Regions from separate parts of the Actinomadura sp. WAC 06369 genome, predicted to be linked through region 1. Evidence: riboswitches for the same ligand, from Rfam matches in the RefSeq annotation. Region 1 holds a riboswitch; each other region holds the start of a gene.
What was found. A riboswitch is a leader RNA that binds a small molecule or an ion and turns the genes downstream of it on or off. The one in region 1 is predicted to bind thiamine pyrophosphate.
Positions count from the first base shown of each region.

Region 2: another riboswitch for thiamine pyrophosphate. It lies ahead of thiC (phosphomethylpyrimidine synthase ThiC); the one in region 1 lies ahead of thiO (glycine oxidase ThiO).
Region 3: another riboswitch for thiamine pyrophosphate. It lies ahead of DMH08_RS05985 (purine-cytosine permease family protein); the one in region 1 lies ahead of thiO (glycine oxidase ThiO).

Region 1 is NZ_QHJN01000260.1:310-5,993, forward strand. It holds partial or broken gene DMH08_RS37410 (DMT family transporter) at 1-660, opposite strand, end outside; gene DMH08_RS37415 (thiazole synthase) at 804-1,619, opposite strand; gene thiS (sulfur carrier protein ThiS) at 1,622-1,822, opposite strand; gene thiO (glycine oxidase ThiO) at 1,819-2,946, opposite strand; TPP riboswitch at 2,936-3,048, opposite strand; gene DMH08_RS37430 (NAD(P)/FAD-dependent oxidoreductase) at 3,139-4,374, shown strand; gene DMH08_RS37435 (Rv2175c family DNA-binding protein) at 4,455-4,829, shown strand; gene thiE (thiamine phosphate synthase) at 4,902-5,573, shown strand; gene DMH08_RS40625 (hypothetical protein) at 5,621-5,684, shown strand, end outside.
Region 2 is NZ_QHJN01000017.1:38,584-44,267, reverse strand. It holds gene DMH08_RS07480 (sensor histidine kinase) at 1-959, opposite strand, end outside; gene gdhA (NADP-specific glutamate dehydrogenase) at 1,232-2,608, shown strand; TPP riboswitch at 2,806-2,920, shown strand; gene thiC (phosphomethylpyrimidine synthase ThiC) at 2,912-4,645, shown strand; gene DMH08_RS07465 (TetR/AcrR family transcriptional regulator) at 4,953-5,618, shown strand; gene DMH08_RS07460 (metallophosphoesterase family protein) at 5,615-5,684, opposite strand, start outside.
Region 3 is NZ_QHJN01000013.1:62,169-67,852, forward strand. It holds gene DMH08_RS39990 (ATP-binding protein) at 78-434, shown strand; gene DMH08_RS05960 (TetR/AcrR family transcriptional regulator) at 975-1,550, opposite strand; gene DMH08_RS05965 (enoyl-CoA hydratase-related protein) at 1,603-2,289, shown strand; gene DMH08_RS05970 (M20/M25/M40 family metallo-hydrolase) at 2,297-3,658, opposite strand; gene DMH08_RS05975 (SSI family serine proteinase inhibitor) at 3,866-4,315, opposite strand; gene DMH08_RS05980 (rhodanese-like domain-containing protein) at 4,365-4,691, shown strand; TPP riboswitch at 4,721-4,837, shown strand; gene DMH08_RS05985 (purine-cytosine permease family protein) at 4,830-5,684, shown strand, end outside.

The sequences.
Region 1 (5,684 bases):
CGCCGGGGCGTCGGCGGCCTGCGACACGAGCAGCCCCGCGAACGGCAGGGTCGCGACGGTGCCGACGGCGCACGCGAACGTGGTGAACTGCAGCGCGGACGCGTGCCGCAGTGCGGGCTTCTGGCTCACCACTCCGGCCGCGTAGGTGACGGCCGCGACGACGCACAGCAGGACGCCGAGCAGCGGCGACCCCTTCTCGCCGGACATCGACAGCCCGACGACGGCGGCGCCGGCGAACGCCACGGCCAGGCCCGCGAGCAGCCGGGAGGAGAACCCCTCCTTCAGCAGCCAGCCGCCGAGGAGCGCGATGAGGATCGGCCCGATGTTGACGACGAGGGCCGCGGTGCCGGCGTCCACGAGCTGCTCGCCCCAGTTGAGCGCCACCATGTAGACGCCGAACCACAGGATGCCCGCGGCGACGATGCCGGGCCACGCGCCGCGCGGCGGGAGGCCCTCGCGGCGGACGAGCCAGAGGGCGCCGAGCACGACCGTCCCGGAGAGCAGCCGCCCGAGCGCGAGGGGGCCCGGGTCGTACGCCTCGCCGGCGCTCCGGATGGAGACGAACGCCGAGGCCCACAGGACGACCGTGACGGTGGCGGCGGCGATCGCGCGCCGGTCGACGCCTCCGGCCGCGGCCGGAGGGGAGATGTCCTGTTCCATGAAGCGCACCTTAAATTCGGATCGTTTCGCTGAACACCGAAGTTCGGCGCGCGGTTGCGCCGGACGACAATGGACCGCCCCAGTCTGAGAGCGGTCCATTGTTCAGGTCCAGCGAATAATTCTTGACCGTCGGTTAAGGCGCGCTACATCGAGGCGAGTCCCTCGAAGGGCGACGACGCCTGCGCGTACCGGCGCTTCGGGATCCGCCCGGCCAGCCGCGCCAGCCGCCCGCCCTCCACGGCGTGCCGCATCGCGGCGGCCATCATCGCCGGGGACTGCGCGCGGGTCACCGCCGTCGCCAGCAGCACCGCGTCGCAGCCCAGCTCCATGGCCAGGGCGGCGTCGCTGGCGGTGCCGAGCCCCGCGTCCAGGACGACCGGGACGCCCGCCCGCTCGACGATCAGCTCGATGTTGTGCGGGTTGCGGATGCCGAGGCCCGAGCCGATCGGGGAGCCGAGCGGCATCACCGCCGCGCACCCGACCTGCTCCAGCCGCCGCGCCAGGACGGGGTCGTCGTTGGTGTACGGCAGCACGACGAACCCGTCGTCGACGAGCTGCTCGGCGGCCTCGACCAGCTCGATCGGGTCGGGCAGCAGCGTGTGCTCGTCCGCGATCACCTCGAGCTTCACCAGGTTCGTGCCGAGCGCCTCGCGGGCGAGCTTGGCGGTCAGCACCGCCTCGCCCGCGGTGAAGCAGCCCGCGGTGTTGGGCAGCACGCGGATGCCGCACTCGGCGAGCACGTCCAGGACCGAGCCGCGCGCCGCCGGGTCCACCCGCCGCATCGCGACCGTGGTGAGCTCCGTCCCGGACGCGGTGAGCGCCTCCCGCAGCACCTGCATGCTGGGCGCGCCGCCCGTCCCCATGATCAGCCGCGAGCCGAACTCCTCGCCCGCGATCACCAGCGCGTCGTCCCGCACCGTCCCGCCGGCCGTCTTCGTGTCGTTCGTCGCGTCGTCCATCGTCAGCCTCCCTGCACGGCGGTCAGCACTTCCAGGCGGTCGCCGTCGCGCAGCGGCGTCGCCTCCCAGGCCGTCCGGCGGACGACCTCGTCGTTCAGCGCGGCGGCCACGCCGGTCGGCGCCGCGCTCACGGCCGCGACGGCGGCGGCGACGCTCGTGCCCGCGGGCAGCTCGCGCGGCTCGCCGTTGACGATGACCTTCATCGCTTCACCTCGGAGAATCGGTCGGGGGAGAACGGGCGGGCGACCTCGGGCACCGGGTCGCCGAGCAGCGCCGCGGACAGCACGTCCGCCGAGACCGGCGCGAGCAGCACGCCGTGCCGGAAGTGCCCGGTGCCGAGGACCAGCCCCGGCACGTCCGAGGCGCCCATGACCGGGGCGTTGTCGGGGGAGCCGGGCCGCAGCCCGGCGGTGACCTCGGCGAACTCGAGCTCGGTGACGCCGGGGATCAGCTCGCGGGCGTCCCGCAGCAGCTCCCACAGCCCGCCGGCGGTCACGCGGGTGTCGAACCCGAGCTCCTCCTGCGTGGCGCCGAGGACGATCTCGCCGTCGTCCGCGCGCGGCACCAGGTACACCGGCGAGCCCTTCACCAGCCCCCGGACGCACCGCCGCAGGAACGGCACGCGGGTGCGCAGCCGGATCACCTGCCCCTTGACGGGGCGGACGGGCGGGACGGTCCCGGCGGGCAGGCCGTCGAGGTCGCCCGACCAGGGGCCCGCGGACAGCAGGACGCGGTCGGCCCGCAGGACCGTCCCGTCGTCCAGGCGGACGCCCGCCGCCGCGTCCCGCTCGACGACCACGCCCGCCGCGCGGCGCCGCACGATCCGCACGCCGGACTTCTCGCACGCCGCGAGCAGCGCCGCGGCGAGCCGGCGCGGGTCGACGGACCCGTCCCGCGGGGCGAGCAGCCCGCCCCGCACGCCCGGCGCCAGCATCGGCTCCTGCTTGCGGCACTCCCGGCCGGTGAGCGCCTCGACGGGGAGGCCGAGGCTCTCCTGGAAGCGGCGCAGGTCGTCCAGGACGGCCAGGTCGTCGGAGTCGAACGCGACCTGGAGCAGGCCGTCGTCGCGGTACCCGGTGGCGGTCCCGGTGAATTCCTCCAGTTCCGCCACGAACGCGTCGTAGCGGTCGTGGGCCGCGAGGTTGAGCCGCAGCAGCGGCTCCTCGCCGTAGGCCAGCTCGCTGACAGGGGTGATCATGCCCGCGGCGACGGCCGTCGCGCCGCCCGCGGGCGCGGGATCGACGAGGGTCACCGCGCCGCCCCGGCCGGCCGTCCGCCACGCCGCGGCCAGGCCGACGATCCCGGCCCCGATGACGACGATCTCCATTCGCGCTCCCTTCGCCGGCATGATCCGGATCAGGTCAGGCGGTCGGCGGCCCGGTCAGCCGCCCTCTCAGCCCGGTCGCACCGGACTCCCGCGGGTGTTCTGGGTGGTCTTCCCCCACTTTACGACCGCTGTGACGTACATGACCGTCTGGACACATGTCCAGGCAAAAGCGGCCCCACTAAGGTGAGCGCCATGGAGAGGCTTGTTGTCGTGGGTGGCGGGCTGGCCGGCGTGCGCGCCGTGGAGGCCCTGCGCAGGAAGGGGTACGAGGGCGCGCTCACCCTCGTCTCGGCCGAGCGGCACCGGCCGTACGACCGGCCGCCGCTGTCGAAGGCCGTCCTCGCGGGCGACTCCGACGACACCACCGTCGACGCCGACTGGGACGCCCTGCGCTGCGAGCTCCTCCTCGGCGAGCGGGCCACCGCGCTGCGCCCCGGCGCGCCCGGCCGCGGCGGCGTCGTCGCCACCACGGCCGGCGACCTGCCCTTCGACGGCCTGGTCATCGCCACCGGCGCGGCCCCGATCACGCTGCCCGGCGACGGCCGCCAGCACGTCGTCCGCACCATCGAGGACGCCCGCGAGCTGCGCGGCCTCCTCGTCCCGGGCGCCCGCGTCGCGATCGTCGGCGCGGGCTGGATCGGCGCCGAGGTCGCCACCACCGCCGCGAGGAAGGGCTGCGCGGTCACCGTCGTCGAGGCCGCCGACACGCCCCTCGCGAACGCGCTCGGCGCCGAGGCCGGCGCCCTGACCGCGCCCTGGTACGCCGAGGCCGGCGTCGAGCTCCGCACCGGCGTCAAGGTCGCCGAGGTCGACGGGCGCGGCCTCGTCCTGGCCGCCGACGGGGCGCCCGGCCGCATCGACGCCGACGCGGTCGTCGTCGGCGTCGGCGTCCGGCCCGACCTCGGCTGGCTCGCCGGCTCAGGCCTCCTCCTCGAACGCGGCGTCGTCACCGACGCGGCCTTCCGCACCTGCCACGAGGGCGCCGAGCCCGGCACCCCCGGCGAGCCCCGCCCCGACATCGTCGCCGTCGGCGACTGCGCCGCCTGGTGGTCGTCCCGCTACGGGCGCCGGCTCCTCGTCGAGCACTGGGACACCGCCCTCAACGCCCCCGAGACCGCCGCCGCGACCCTCCTCGGCGAGGACGCCGCCTACGACGCGGCACCGTACTTCTGGTCCGAGCAGTTCGGCCGCATGGTCCAGTACGCCGGGAACCACGCGGCGTCCGAGCGGATGATCCGGCGCGGCGACCCGGACGGCCCCAAGTGGGCCCTCGCGTGGCTCACCGGCGACCGCCTCGACGCGATCCTCACCGTCGACCGCCCCCGCGACCTCGTCCAGGCCCGCCGGGTGATCGCGTCCGGCGCGGCCGTCGACCCCGGTCTGCTCGCCGATCCCGACACCCCCGTCCGCCAGGCCGTTCGCGCGTAGCGGAGCGTCCCCGCGAAACAGGTGGTCGTCGAGAGGGTTTGCCGGTTCCGAAGGCGTGGTAGCAAGGGGGCGTGACGCAGATGCACGCAACCGTTGAAAGCGCACTCGACCCCCGCACCGACGCCCTCGCCGGAGAGTGGCTCACCCTCCCGGAGACCGCCGAGCGGCTCGGCATCAAGACCAACCGGATCAAGCAGCTCATCAGCGAGCGCAAGCTGCTCGCGGTCCGCCGCGCGGGCGAACCGATGGTCCCGGCGGCCTTCGTCCACGAGGGCCAGGTGATCAAGGGCCTGTCCGGCACGCTCACCGTGCTCTCGGACGCCGGCTACAGCGACGTCGAGACCGTCCGCTGGCTGTTCACCGCGGACGACACGCTGCCCGGCACGCCGGTCGAGGCGCTCACCGAGAACCGCGGGACCGAGGTGCGGCGCCGCGCCCAGGCCCTGGCATTCTGACCGTCCGCCCACCGGGGGTCACGCGTCCGCGTGGCCCCCGCAGCACTGCCCAGGAAGGAAGTCCTCCCCACCGTGTCCAGGCACCTGCCCTCCGACCGCGCCGTGGCCCTGCGCGCCCGGCTCGACCGCGCCCGTCTCTACCTCTGCACGGACGCGCGTGAGGAGCGCGGCGACCTGCCCGGGTTCCTGGACGCCGTCCTCGCGAACGGCGTCGACATCGTGCAGCTCCGGCAGAAGGGCCTGGAGGCGCGGCAGGAGATGGCGTACCTGGAGGTGTTCCGGGCCGCGTGCGAGCGGCACGGCGCGCTGCTGGCCGTCAACGACCGCGCGGACGTCGCCCACGCGGTGCGCGCGGACATCCTGCACCTCGGGCAGGACGACCTGCCGGTGCCGGCGGCGCGGGAGATCGTCGGCGGCGACGTGCTGATCGGCCGGTCCACGCACGCGGCGGAGCAGGCGGCGGCCGCGGCCTCCGAGCCCGGCGTCGACTACTTCTGCACCGGGCCGACGTGGCCCACGCCGACCAAGCCCGGACGCCCCGCGCCGGGCCTGGAACTGCTCGAGTACACCGCCGGGGAGAAGTTCTCCCGGCCGTGGTTCGCGATCGGCGGCATCGACCTCGGGAACCTCGACCGGGTCACGGCCGCCGGTGCGCGCCGCGCGGTCGTGGTGCGGGCGATCACCGAGGCCGACGACCCGGGCGCCGCGGCGGCCGAGTTCGCGCGGCGGCTCGCCGCCGTGTGACCGCCCGCACGGTTCGCGGGGGCGCGGCATGCCGCACAATGGGGATCATGGGACCCGACGACGAGCGGCCGGTCGACCTCGACGACGAGTTCGACGTCCTGCCCGACCAGA
Region 2 (5,684 bases), on a different contig from region 1:
ACGTTGGTCAGCGCCTCCTGGACGATCCGGTAGGCGGCGACGCCCACGTCGGGCGGCGGGCGCTCCCCGGCGGGCCCGGCCGACCCGTCCGCGAACGTCACCCGGAGCCCGCCGCCGCGGGCGGCCGCCACCAGCTCGCCGATCCCGTCCAGCCCCGGCGGCCGCCCGGACACGGGCGCGTCCGTCCCGCGGAGGACCTGCAGGGTGCCGCGCAGCTCGACGCGGGCGTCCCGGCACGTCGCGGCGATGCAGGCGAGGGCGTCGGCCAGCTCGGTGCGGTCCAGCGGCCGGTCCCCGCGGACGAGGTGGGCGGCGGCGCCGGCCCGCACCCCGATCACGGTGATGCTGTGCGCGAGGAGGTCGTGCAGGTCGCGGGCGATGCGCAGCCGCTCCTCGGCGACGCGGCGCCGGGCCTCCTCCTCGCGGGTCCGCTCGGCCCGCTCGGCGCGCTCGGTGATCGCCGCGAGCCGGGCCCGGTGCGACCGCCAGACCTGCACCGCGATCGCCACCGCGACCACGGCCTCGATCACCGCGATCTGCTCCCGGACGCCGCTCCCCCCGGCCCGCATCGCCATCCCGATGACGCAGATCCCCAGCAGGGACGCGACCGCGCCGAGCACGACCCGCACGCGCCGGCCGAACACGGCGTAGGCGAACAGCGCGATGACCTCGGCCGGGACGAGCGCGTGGTGCTGGTACTGCAGCAGGTGGTACGCCAGCGCCAGGGCGACCAGGACCGCGAGCCCGGGGGCCGGGCGGCGCCGGATGGCGGCCAGCGGGAGGTGCGCGGCGGCGAGCAGCACGGCGCCGGGCGCGTCGAGGGGCCGCACGCCCGGCCACGCCAGGGCCGCGGCGACGGCCGCCGCCGCCAGCAGCAGCGCGAGGACCGCGTCGCGCGCGGCGGTCCCGCCGCCCGCGAGGCGTTTCGGAAGTCCGCCGAGCCGGGAGAGGGTCACCACGCGACCATCTTCCCCGACCCCCCGCGATCCGCGCATCCGGCCCGCTCCGGAGGCGGCGCACCGGGTTTGAGCGGCGGCGCGGCGTGGAATGTCCCTGACGGCGCAGATGTTGGCAAACGGGACAGCTTAGCAGCGTCATGCGTACGGCGATCACGTTTTAGAGTGAGAAGGCCGCTTGAGGCCGTGGCGTCCCGGCAATGGGGCCGCGGGAGGTGAACGTCTCGGTCGCCGGCGTACCCGCACGATCACCGTTCGCCGAAAGGAACCACCACATGCCCCTGTCCCCCCGTCTGCCCGGCTCGCCCGACGTCCTGGCCGCGCTCGAGGAGACCTATGACGGCGTCCTGCGCCGCGACCCCGGCGAGCCGGAGTTCCACCAGGCCGTCCACGAGGTGCTCGAGTCGCTGCCCGCCGTGCTGTCCGCGCGGCCGCGGCTGGCCGCGAGCAGGCTGATCGAGCGGCTGATCGAGCCCGAGCGGCAGATCATGTTCCGCGTACCGTGGCAGGACGACGCCGGCCGGGTGCACGTCAACCGCGGCTTCCGCGTCGAGTTCAACGGCGCGCTCGGCCCGTACAAAGGCGGCCTGCGGTTCCACCCCACGGTGAACCTGGGGATCGTGAAGTTCCTCGGCTTCGAGCAGATCTTCAAGAACGCGCTCACCGGGCTCGGCATCGGCGGCGGCAAGGGCGGCAGCGACTTCGACCCGCACGGGCGGTCCGACGACGAGATCATGCGGTTCTGCCAGTCGTTCATGACCGAGCTGTACCGGCACGTGGGCGAGCACACCGACGTCCCGGCGGGCGACATCGGCGTCGGCGGCCGCGAGATCGGCTTCCTGTTCGGCCAGTACCGGCGCGTCACCAACCGCTGGGAGGCCGGCGTCCTCACCGGCAAGGGGCAGGGCTGGGGCGGCTCCGCGGGCCGCACCGAGGCGACCGGGTACGGCAGCGTCCTGTTCACCGCCGAGATGCTGAAGCGGCGCGGCGAGGACCTCGACGGGCAGCAGGTCGTGGTGTCCGGGTCCGGCAACGTCGCCATCTACTCGATCGAGAAGGCGCAGGCGCTCGGCGCGAACGTCATCACCGTGTCCGACTCGGGCGGCTACGTCGTCGACGAGAAGGGCATCGACCTCGACCTGCTCAAGCACGTCAAGGAGGTCGACCGGGGCCGCGTCTCCGACTACGCGGAGCTGCGCGGCGCCTCGGCCCGGTTCGTCCCGGCGGGGCGGGTCTGGGACGTGCCGGCCGACATCGCGCTGCCGTCGGCGACCCAGAACGAGCTGGACGCCGAGTCCGCCCGGATCCTCGTCCGCAACGGGGTGAAGGCGGTGGCGGAGGGCGCGAACATGCCGACGACGCCCGAGGCCGTCCACATCCTGCAGGACGCCGGCGTGGCGTTCGGGCCCGGGAAGGCCGCGAACGCGGGCGGCGTGGCGGTCAGCGCGCTGGAGATGCGGCAGAACGCGGGCCGCGAGTCATGGACGTTCTCGCAGGTCGAGAGCGAACTGGCGCGGATCATGCGCGACATCCACGCCACCTGCTTCGAGACCGCCGAGCGGTACGGCGCCCCCGGCGACTACGTCGTCGGCGCCAACATCGCCGGCTTCGAGCGGGTCGCCGACGCGATGCTCGCGCAGGGCCTGGTCTGACCGGCCTGGTCTGACCGGCCTGGTCTGACCCGTCCCGCGTGACGGCGGGAGGAGCGCCGGCGGCGGTGTAGGACGCCGGCGGCCCGCCCGCCGCGGAACGGACGCGCGTGCCGCCCCCGGTCACCGGGGGCGGCACGCGCGCGTCTACCCCATGCTCCCCGGTTGCGGCAACGGGGGCGGCAGGGGTTACCGTCGATCACGACCGACGCGGGGGCCCGGCGAACCGGGCTGAGATAGCGGCTGGCACGGCCGCTGACCGCATGAACCTGACCGGGTAATGCCGGCGTAGGGAGAGATCGAGTCGTGAACGAATCTGTGGTTCAGGCCGCCCGCAAGACGTACCTGCAGGGCTCCCGGCCCGATGTGCGGGTGCCGATGCGGGAGGTGCCGCTGACCAACGGCGACGCCATGGTCCTGTACGACACGTCGGGACCGTACACCGACCCCGCCTTCGAGACCGACGTCCGCCGGGGCCTGCCGGCCCTGCGGGACGCGTGGATCGCCGAGCGCGGCGACACCGCCGCCTACGACGGGCGCGCCGCGCGCCCCGAGGACGACGGGCGCCGGTCCGGCGATCCGCTGCGGGAGGGCGCGGCGTTCCCCGCGCGGCGGCCGCGCCGGGCGTCCGGCGGGGCCGTCACCCAGCGCGCCTACGCGCGGCGCGGGGAGATCACGCCCGAGATGGAGTTCGTCGCGCTGCGCGAGGGCGTCGCGCCGGAGTTCGTCCGGGACGAGCTGGCGGCGGGCCGCGCGGTGCTGCCGGCGAACGTCAACCATCCCGAGATCGAGCCGATGATCATCGGCCGGAACTTCCTGGTGAAGGTGAACGCCAACATCGGGAACTCGGCGGTGGCGTCCTCGATCGAGGACGAGGTGGAGAAGATGACGTGGGCGACCCGGTGGGGCGCCGACACGATCATGGACCTGTCGACGGGCCGCGACATCCACACCACCCGCGAGTGGATCCTGCGGAACTCGCCCGTCCCGGTGGGGACCGTCCCGCTGTACCAGGCGGTGGAGAAGGTCGGCGGCGACCCGGCCGAGCTGACCTGGGAGGTCTTCCGCGACACCGTGATCGAGCAGGCCGAGCAGGGCGTCGACTACATGACCGTCCACGCGGGCGTGCTGCTGCGGTACGTCCCGCTGACGGCGCGCCGCAAGACCGGCATCGTGTCGCGCGGCGGGTCGATCATGGCGGCGTGGTGCCTGGCGCACCACGAGGAGAACTTCCTGTACACGCACTTCCGGGAGCTGTGCGAGATCTTCGCTGCCTACGACGTCACGTGGTCGCTCGGGGACGGGCTGCGGCCCGGCTCGATCGCCGACGCCAACGACGAGGCGCAGTTCGCGGAGCTGCGCACTCAGGGCGAGCTGACGCGCATCGCGGCCGAGTACGACAACCAGGTCATGAACGAGGGGCCCGGGCACGTCCCGATGCACAAGATCAAGGAGAACGTCGACCTCCAGCAGGAGTGGTGCGACGGCGCCCCGTTCTACACGCTCGGGCCGCTGACCACCGACATCGCGCCCGGCTACGACCACATCACCTCGGCGATCGGCGCCGCGATGATCGGCTGGCACGGCACCGCGATGCTCTGCTACGTCACGCCGAAGGAGCATCTCGGGCTGCCCGACCGCGACGACGTCAAGGCGGGCGTGATCGCCTACAAGATCGCCGCGCACGCGGCGGACGTCGCCAAGGGCCACCCGGGCGCGCAGGCGTGGGACGACGCGCTGTCGGACGCCCGGTTCGACTTCCGCTGGGAGGACCAGTTCAACCTGTCGCTGGACCCCGACACCGCGCGCTCCTTCCACGACGCGACGCTGCCGGCGGCCCCGGCGAAGACGGCGCACTTCTGCTCGATGTGCGGCCCGCACTTCTGCTCGATGAAGATCACCCGGGACGTCCGCCGGTACGCCGACGAGCGCGGCCTGGGCGACACCGAGGCGATCGCCGCCGGGATGCGGGAGAAGGCGGGCGAGTTCAAGGCCGCCGGGGGGCGCGTGTACCTCCCGGTCACGCCGAACGGCTCCTGACCGGTCCGCCGATCGGGTTCGGCCGGGCTCGCTGATAGGGCTCGCCGATCGAACTCGCTGACCGGGTCCGCGGGCCGGGTCCGGCGCGGGGCGTCCACCGCTCCCGCCGGCCCGGCCCGCGGCCGTCCGCGGGGGCTCCCGGCGGCGCGGCGGGCCGCCGGCCGGCACCGGGAGCGGCACCGTCGGCGGGCACGTTGAGCTGGGCGGACGCATGGTTCCGGCAGGGCGCGGATAGTATCGAAGGACCGTTCCAATCCGTGGGAACGGCCGTACACCGCACCCATGCCGAAAGGACAGCGGACCCAAGGTGACCAGCGACGGCGCGTCCCGGCCCCGCCCCCGCGCGGAGCGGTCCGACGTGCGCCGCAACCGCGCGCGGCTGCTCGCCGCCGCGCGCGAGGTGTTCCAGCGGGAGGGCGCGGGCGCCTCGCTGGAGGCCGTCGCGCGGCGCGCCGAGGTCGGCATCGGGACCCTGTACCGGCACTTCCCCACCCGCCAGGACCTGCTCGAGGCGCTCCTCGCGGGCGCCTACGACGACCTCGCCGCGCGCGCCCGGGAGCTGGCGGACTCGCCCGCCCCGGGCGACGCCCTGCTCGCCTGGCTGCGCGCGTTCATCGCGCGGGTCACGGCGTTCCGCGGGCTGGCGGCGTCGGCCGTGGTGTCGCTGCGGGACGAGCGGTCGGCGCTGCTCGACTCCTCGCGGGCGATGCGCGCCGCGGGCCAGCGGCTGTTCGTCCGCGCGCAGCAGGCGGGCGACGTCGCCCCCGGCGCCGACTTCGCCGACGTGCTGCGGCTCGCGGGCGCCATCGCGACCGTCACCGAGCAGGAGCCCGCCGCGGCCGACCGGCTGCTGGCGCTCGCCGCCTGGGGCGTCGCGCCCCGCGCGGACGGCCCGGACGGGCCGGCCGGGCCGGACGCGTTTCGCGGGCCGCGGAACGGCGCGCCGGGCGGGCCCGGCGCGGACGGCGGCTAGCCGGCGTCCTCCCGGGGCGGGGGCAGGACGCGGCGCGGGCCGGGCGGCGCGCCCCGGTGCTTCCGC
Region 3 (5,684 bases), on a different contig from region 1:
CCGTCGACGGTTCGCCGCGGTCGGATCGGTGGGGTGCGGACGGGCGCGGGCGGGCGTGGCGGGTGGATGTGCCCGGTGTGGCCGAGTCCGTCCCGCATCTGCGGCGGTGGGTGCGGCTGCCGCTGGCGGGGGACGCCGAGATGGCGGACGCGTTCGAGCTGATCATCAGCGAGTACGGCACCAACGCGCTGCGGCACAGCGCCAGCGGGGCGCCCGGCGGCCGGATCAAGGCCGAGCTTTCCTTCACCGTCCGGCACGTGTGCCTCGCGGTCCTGGACGGCGGTGGACCCGTCGTCGGGAAGGGTGTTCCGGCGGACGGCGGCGAACCGGCCGAGCACGGTCGCGGGCTCGTGCTCGCCGGTGCGTACGCCGACGAGGTCGGCCGGTTCGACACCCTCGACGGCCGCACCTCCTGGGCGCTGATCAGACGCTGAGATCCGGGTGCGCCCGGACGGGCGCCCCGCGCGGCCGGTGGCCCCGCCACCGGCCGTCCCGCCCGCTGCCCACGCGCGCGTCGGCGCGCCTTTCGGAGGTGACGCATGCCTTCAGCCCACGCCGTCCAGCAGTACCGAGCCGCTCACGGCGTCCCCGTCCCGCCTCGGATGCCGGACGACTTGGTGTTCGACATCGACCTCGATCGGGCCGTGGACGAGCTTCGGCGCGTCTTTCCCGGTGTGTGCCTCTGGTGGGGCGAGTACACCGGCTCGATCTGGGCCTTACTTCCCGACAGGTTGGTCGAGGCGAAGAATGCCCGTGACCTCGCGGTCGGTATCAGGTCGCTGCTCGAGCACGATGCCCGGAGTGTGGAGTGCCCGGGTGAGCGGCCTCGATCCGCGGCTGTGTCCGCTGTTCCGCCGCGTGTCCTGCCTCGCCGCCGGCGGACGCCCCGCGCGGCGCCGCGGCGCGGGCGTGGCCTGGCCGGACGTGCCCTGGCCTGGGCCTTCGCGTTGTTCGGGTGAGGCGATGGCGGCCGGTCAGGGGGTGGGGTGGTGGGTGCGGATGGTGTGGGCCACCAGGTCGGCGGTGACGTGGAGGGGGGTCGTGTCGTGGGTGGTGCGGCTCAGGAGTAGGGCGCCCTCGAACGCTGCGAGGACGTAGAGGGCCAGGTCGGCTGCGGGTTCGATGCCCTCGGCGGTGAAGCGGCGGGCGGTGGCGGCGCGCCAGCCGGCGAAGACCTCGGCGCACGCGTGGCGCAGGGGTTCGCTGGTGGTGGCGGCTTCGAGGGCGACGGTGGCGATCGGGCACCCGTCGCCCCAGTCCGACCGCTCCAGGGCGTCGGCGCTGAGGCGGAAGACGTCCTGGACGGACTCGTCGGCGCGGCGCTCGGTGCGTTCGTGGACGAGGTCGAACAGGCGCAGGTAGCGGGCGCCGGAGTGCTCGACCGTCTCGACGCCGAGCTGCTCCTTGCCGCGGGGGAAGAAGTGGTACAGCGAGCCCCACGGGGCCTCGGCGGCCGCGGTGATCTGCTTGAGGCCGGTCGCCGCGTAGCCCTGCTCGCGGAACAGCTGCGCCGCGGCCTCCAGCAGGCGTGCCCGGGTGTCGGATGCCATGCGGGGAGCCTACCGCTTGCGCTGAATAGATTGATCTATCTAGAGTGCCCGCATGATCCGAAGCGAGGACCGCGGGCCCGTCCGGCTGATCACGCTCGACCGTCCCGAGCGCCGCAACGCCGTGGACGGGCCGATGGCCGAGGCGCTCGGGGAGGCGGTCGGCGCCGCCGAACGCGACGACGGCGTCCGGGCCGTGGTGCTGACGGGGGCGGGCGGCGCCTTCTGCGCGGGGAACGACCTCAAGGCCATGGCCGCGGGCGAGTTCCCCGTGCCGGTCGCGGACGGTCCGCCGCCCATGCGGGTCACGCGGGCGGCGCCGGCGAAGCCGGTCGTCGCCGCGATCGAGGGCTACTGCTTCGGCGGCGGTTTCGAGCTGGCGCTGTGGGCCGATCTGCGGGTCGCGTCCACGACCGCCGAGTTCGGCGCGCTGAACCTGGCGCAGGGCTTGCCGTGCCTGGACGGCGCCACCGTGCGGCTTCCCCGGATCGTCGGGCAGGGGCGGGCGCTGGACGTCCTGCTGACGGCGCGGCGGGTCGCGGCGGAGGAGGCGCTCGCGTGGGGCCTGGTCACGCGCCTGGTGGAGCCGGGGGAGGCGTTGCGGGAGGGCCTGGCCTTGGCCGGGGCGGTGGCCGCGCTGCCGCCGGGGGCGCTGGGCGCGGCCCGGCGGTCGGTGCTGGAGCAGTGGGCGCTCCCGGAGGGCGAGGCCGCGCGCGGCGAGGCGGACCTGGCCCTCCGGTGAGCGGCCGCTACTTGCGGCGGGCCACGTCGTAGGCGGCGCAGCCGATCAGTTCCAGGGACACCTGGAGGCGCTGGAGGCTGATGTTGTCGGCGATCGTGTCCTCGGGCGTGTGGTAGGTCGGCTCGAGCTGGCTGGGCGCCTCGCCGCCGCGCCAGCTGAAGTTGCCGGCCGGGATCCCGCGCTCGAAGAAGGCTTCGTGGTCGCTGGAGCCGCGGGCGGTGGGCCCCTCGGCCTGGTCGGCGTAGCCGAGCCGGCGCGCGGCGGCGTTCACCGCGGCGGTGGTGGTGTTGTCCGCGCCGTCCACCGACAGCAGCCAGTACGTGTCCGCGGGCGGGTGGCTCGTGGCGACCATGTCGTTCTGGAAGCAGCCGGTGATCTGCGCGACGCCCGCCTCGTCGAGTTCCTTCACGTAGTGCCGGGCGCCGACCAGGCCGGACTCCTCCGCACCCCACAGGCAGATGCGGACGGCCTGCTGGGTGGGCAGGCGCCGCAGGACGCGCGCCAGTTCGAGGCACAGGACGGTCCCGCTGCCGTCGTCGTTCGCGCCGGGCGAGCCGGGGACGCTGTCGTAGTGCGCGCTGACGATGACGGCCTTGCCGCCGGGGTTCGGCAGGGTCGCCTTCCGCTCGGCCAGGACGTTGTACGAGGTCAGGCCGGAGTGGTGGGTGACCTTGAAGGAGAGCTTGCGGGCGCCCGCGCGGATCCGCTCGCCGTGGTACTCGGCGAGGCCCAGCACGGGGATCGCGACGGTCTCGGACAGGTTCGGGGTGAAGGAGCCCGGCTTGCGCTCGGGGTAGGTCTCCGAGCGGGCGTTGACGATGAGGGCCGCCGCGGCTCCCGCGGCGGCTGCGGCCTTGGCCTGCTCGGTCTCCTTGCCGACGACGCGGTCGAACAGGACGAGCCTGCCGCGCACGTCGCCCGTGACCTCGGTGACCTTGCCGACGTCCGCGACCTTGCCGGACGCAGAGGCGACGGCGGCCTGCGGGGAGGCGCTGCTCTGCCAGAGCCGCTCGCCGCGGGCGCGGATCTCCGCGAGGTACTTGTCGGCGACCGGGAACGGCTGCAGCTCGACCCGGTAGCCGAGGTCGCGCAGCTCGCGGGCGATGTAGCGGGCGGCGCGGTGCTCGGACTCGGTGCCGGCGATGCGCCAGCCGATCTGGTCGCTGAGCACCCGCAGGTGCCGCAGCGCGCGGCGGGCGTCGACGCGGGCGACCACGGCCCGGTCGCCGACGGAGAGGGAGGGGGGAAGGGCGGCGCCGGGGCGCTGCCGGGTCGCGGCGGTGGCGGTTCCGGGGAGCAGGCCGACGGTCGCGAACCCGGCGAAGGCCGCGGCACCGGCCAGCAGGTCGCGTCGTTTGACCTCGGACATGGGGCCTCCTCTGGCGAGGACGGCCGTTCCCGCCCGGCTCGGGTCGCGGGCCGGTGGCGGGTGACGGCAAGGACTGGAAGCGGGGCCCCGATGTGGGGAATCTAGGAAATTTCCCCCACGGCGACAAGATCAACCCGTCGCTCCGCAACCCAATCGTTGCCGGACGCCCGGCCCGCGGGACCGGGCGTCCGGCCTCGGAAGGAGAGGTCAGCCCGGTTTCGGCACGTCGCCGAAGAGCGGGGCCACCTCCGTCCAGCGGTGGAGCTGGCAGCCGTCCTCGCGGGAGAACGCCGTGTCGACCTTGCTTCCCCGCCAGGTGCCCTGGACGGTGGCGGTGGCGGGGCCGCCGTAGATCTTCGTGCAGATCTCGGTGGTGACGGGCTTGAACGGGTCCGCGGTCTCGGCGAGGGCGGCGCACGCCTCCGCGGCCTTCGGGTGGGTGCCGCCGGGCGGGTCGCAGGTGAGGTTCCAGGTCGTGGCGGGGGCGTCCGGAGAGGGCTTGACCTTGATCGTGAGGGTCTCCTCGGGGGAGCTGGACGGCTGCACCGCGGTGGAGCCGTCGGCGGATTCGCTCGAGGTGCTTTCGTCGCCGCAACCGGCCAATGAAAGGATCAGAGCCAGGCCGGACGCGGCGAGGAGTGGCGTCCGATACCGCATGCGTGATTCGACGCGGCGGGGTTTCGCGCGGTTCCATGGAGGAGTGATGATTTTCGGGGACGACGTGCCGGCGGTGCCGGCCGCCGAGGTGCCGGCGGACGCCTACCTGCTCGACGTGCGGGAACAGGACGAGTGGGACGCGGGGCACGCGCCCGACGCCGTCCACATCCCGATGGGCCGGCTCAGCGACCGGGCGGCGGAGATCCCGCGCGACCGCGAGGTGTTCGTGATCTGCCGGTCCGGGGGGCGGTCGGCGCAGGTGACCGTGGCGCTCAACCAGGCGGGGTGGCTGGCGAAGAACGTCGCCGGCGGGATGCAGGCGTGGGCGGCGGCGGGCCGCACGATGGAGGGGGACGGGGACCCGTACGTGGCTTGACCTTTTTGGGCGGTTGTTGCACACTTCCGTCTGATTTCCGCGGGAGCTCGGGCCGAGGCCGGGCTGAGAGGGCGAATCCAGAGGCGTCGCCGACCGCATGAACCTGTCCGGGTAATGCCGGCGTAGGGAGAGTGCTGCATGGCGTCCGCCGTCGACGAGGTCCCGTACACCCTGGACGAGCCGGCGCCGAAGGTCCTCGGCTTCTGGGACCAGAGCGCGTTCTGGGCGAACCTCGGGGTCAGCCTGCTGGCGTTCTCGGGCGCGTACACCGTGCTCGCGCCGGACGAGGACGGCGTGCCGACGCTGTCGATCGCCGCCGGGATCGTCGCGATGATCGTCGGGACGGCCGTCGGCGGGCTGATGCTCGGGCTCGCCGCCGTGCCGGGCGCCCGGACCGGACGTCCCGCGATGGTGCTGCTGCGCGGCCTGTTCGGCGCGCGGCTGTCGTACGTCCCGACCGTCCTGAACATCGCGCAGCTCGTCGGGTGGGGGACGTTCGAGCTGATCGTGATCGCGGACGCGGCGCGGCACCTGTGGGACGGCGTCCCCCGGTGGGGCTACGTGATCGCGGCGGGGGTGCTGACGACCGCCCTGACGATCTGGCCGCTCGGCTCGGTGCGGCTGCTGCGCCGGTACGTGACGGCGGCGGTGATGGTCGCGCTCGTCTACTTCTATGTGCGGTTGGTGCGGGAGCCGCTGCCGGATCTGACGGACGGGGGCTGGGACGGCTTCCTGATCGGCGCCGACGCGGCGCTGGCGGTGTCGATCTCGTGGGTGCCGGTCGCCGCCGACTACACCCGGCACGCGCGCAGCGAGCGCGGCGCGTTCGGCGCGGCGGCCGTCGGCTACTCGGTCACGCAGATCGTCGCGTACGTCCTCGGCCTGCTGGCCCTCGCGCTGGCGGGCGCGACCGGCAACGTGTTCGACCCGTTCCTCGCGGTGCCGCTGGGCGTGCTGTTCTTCGGCGTGTTCGTGCTGCGCGAGGCGGACCAG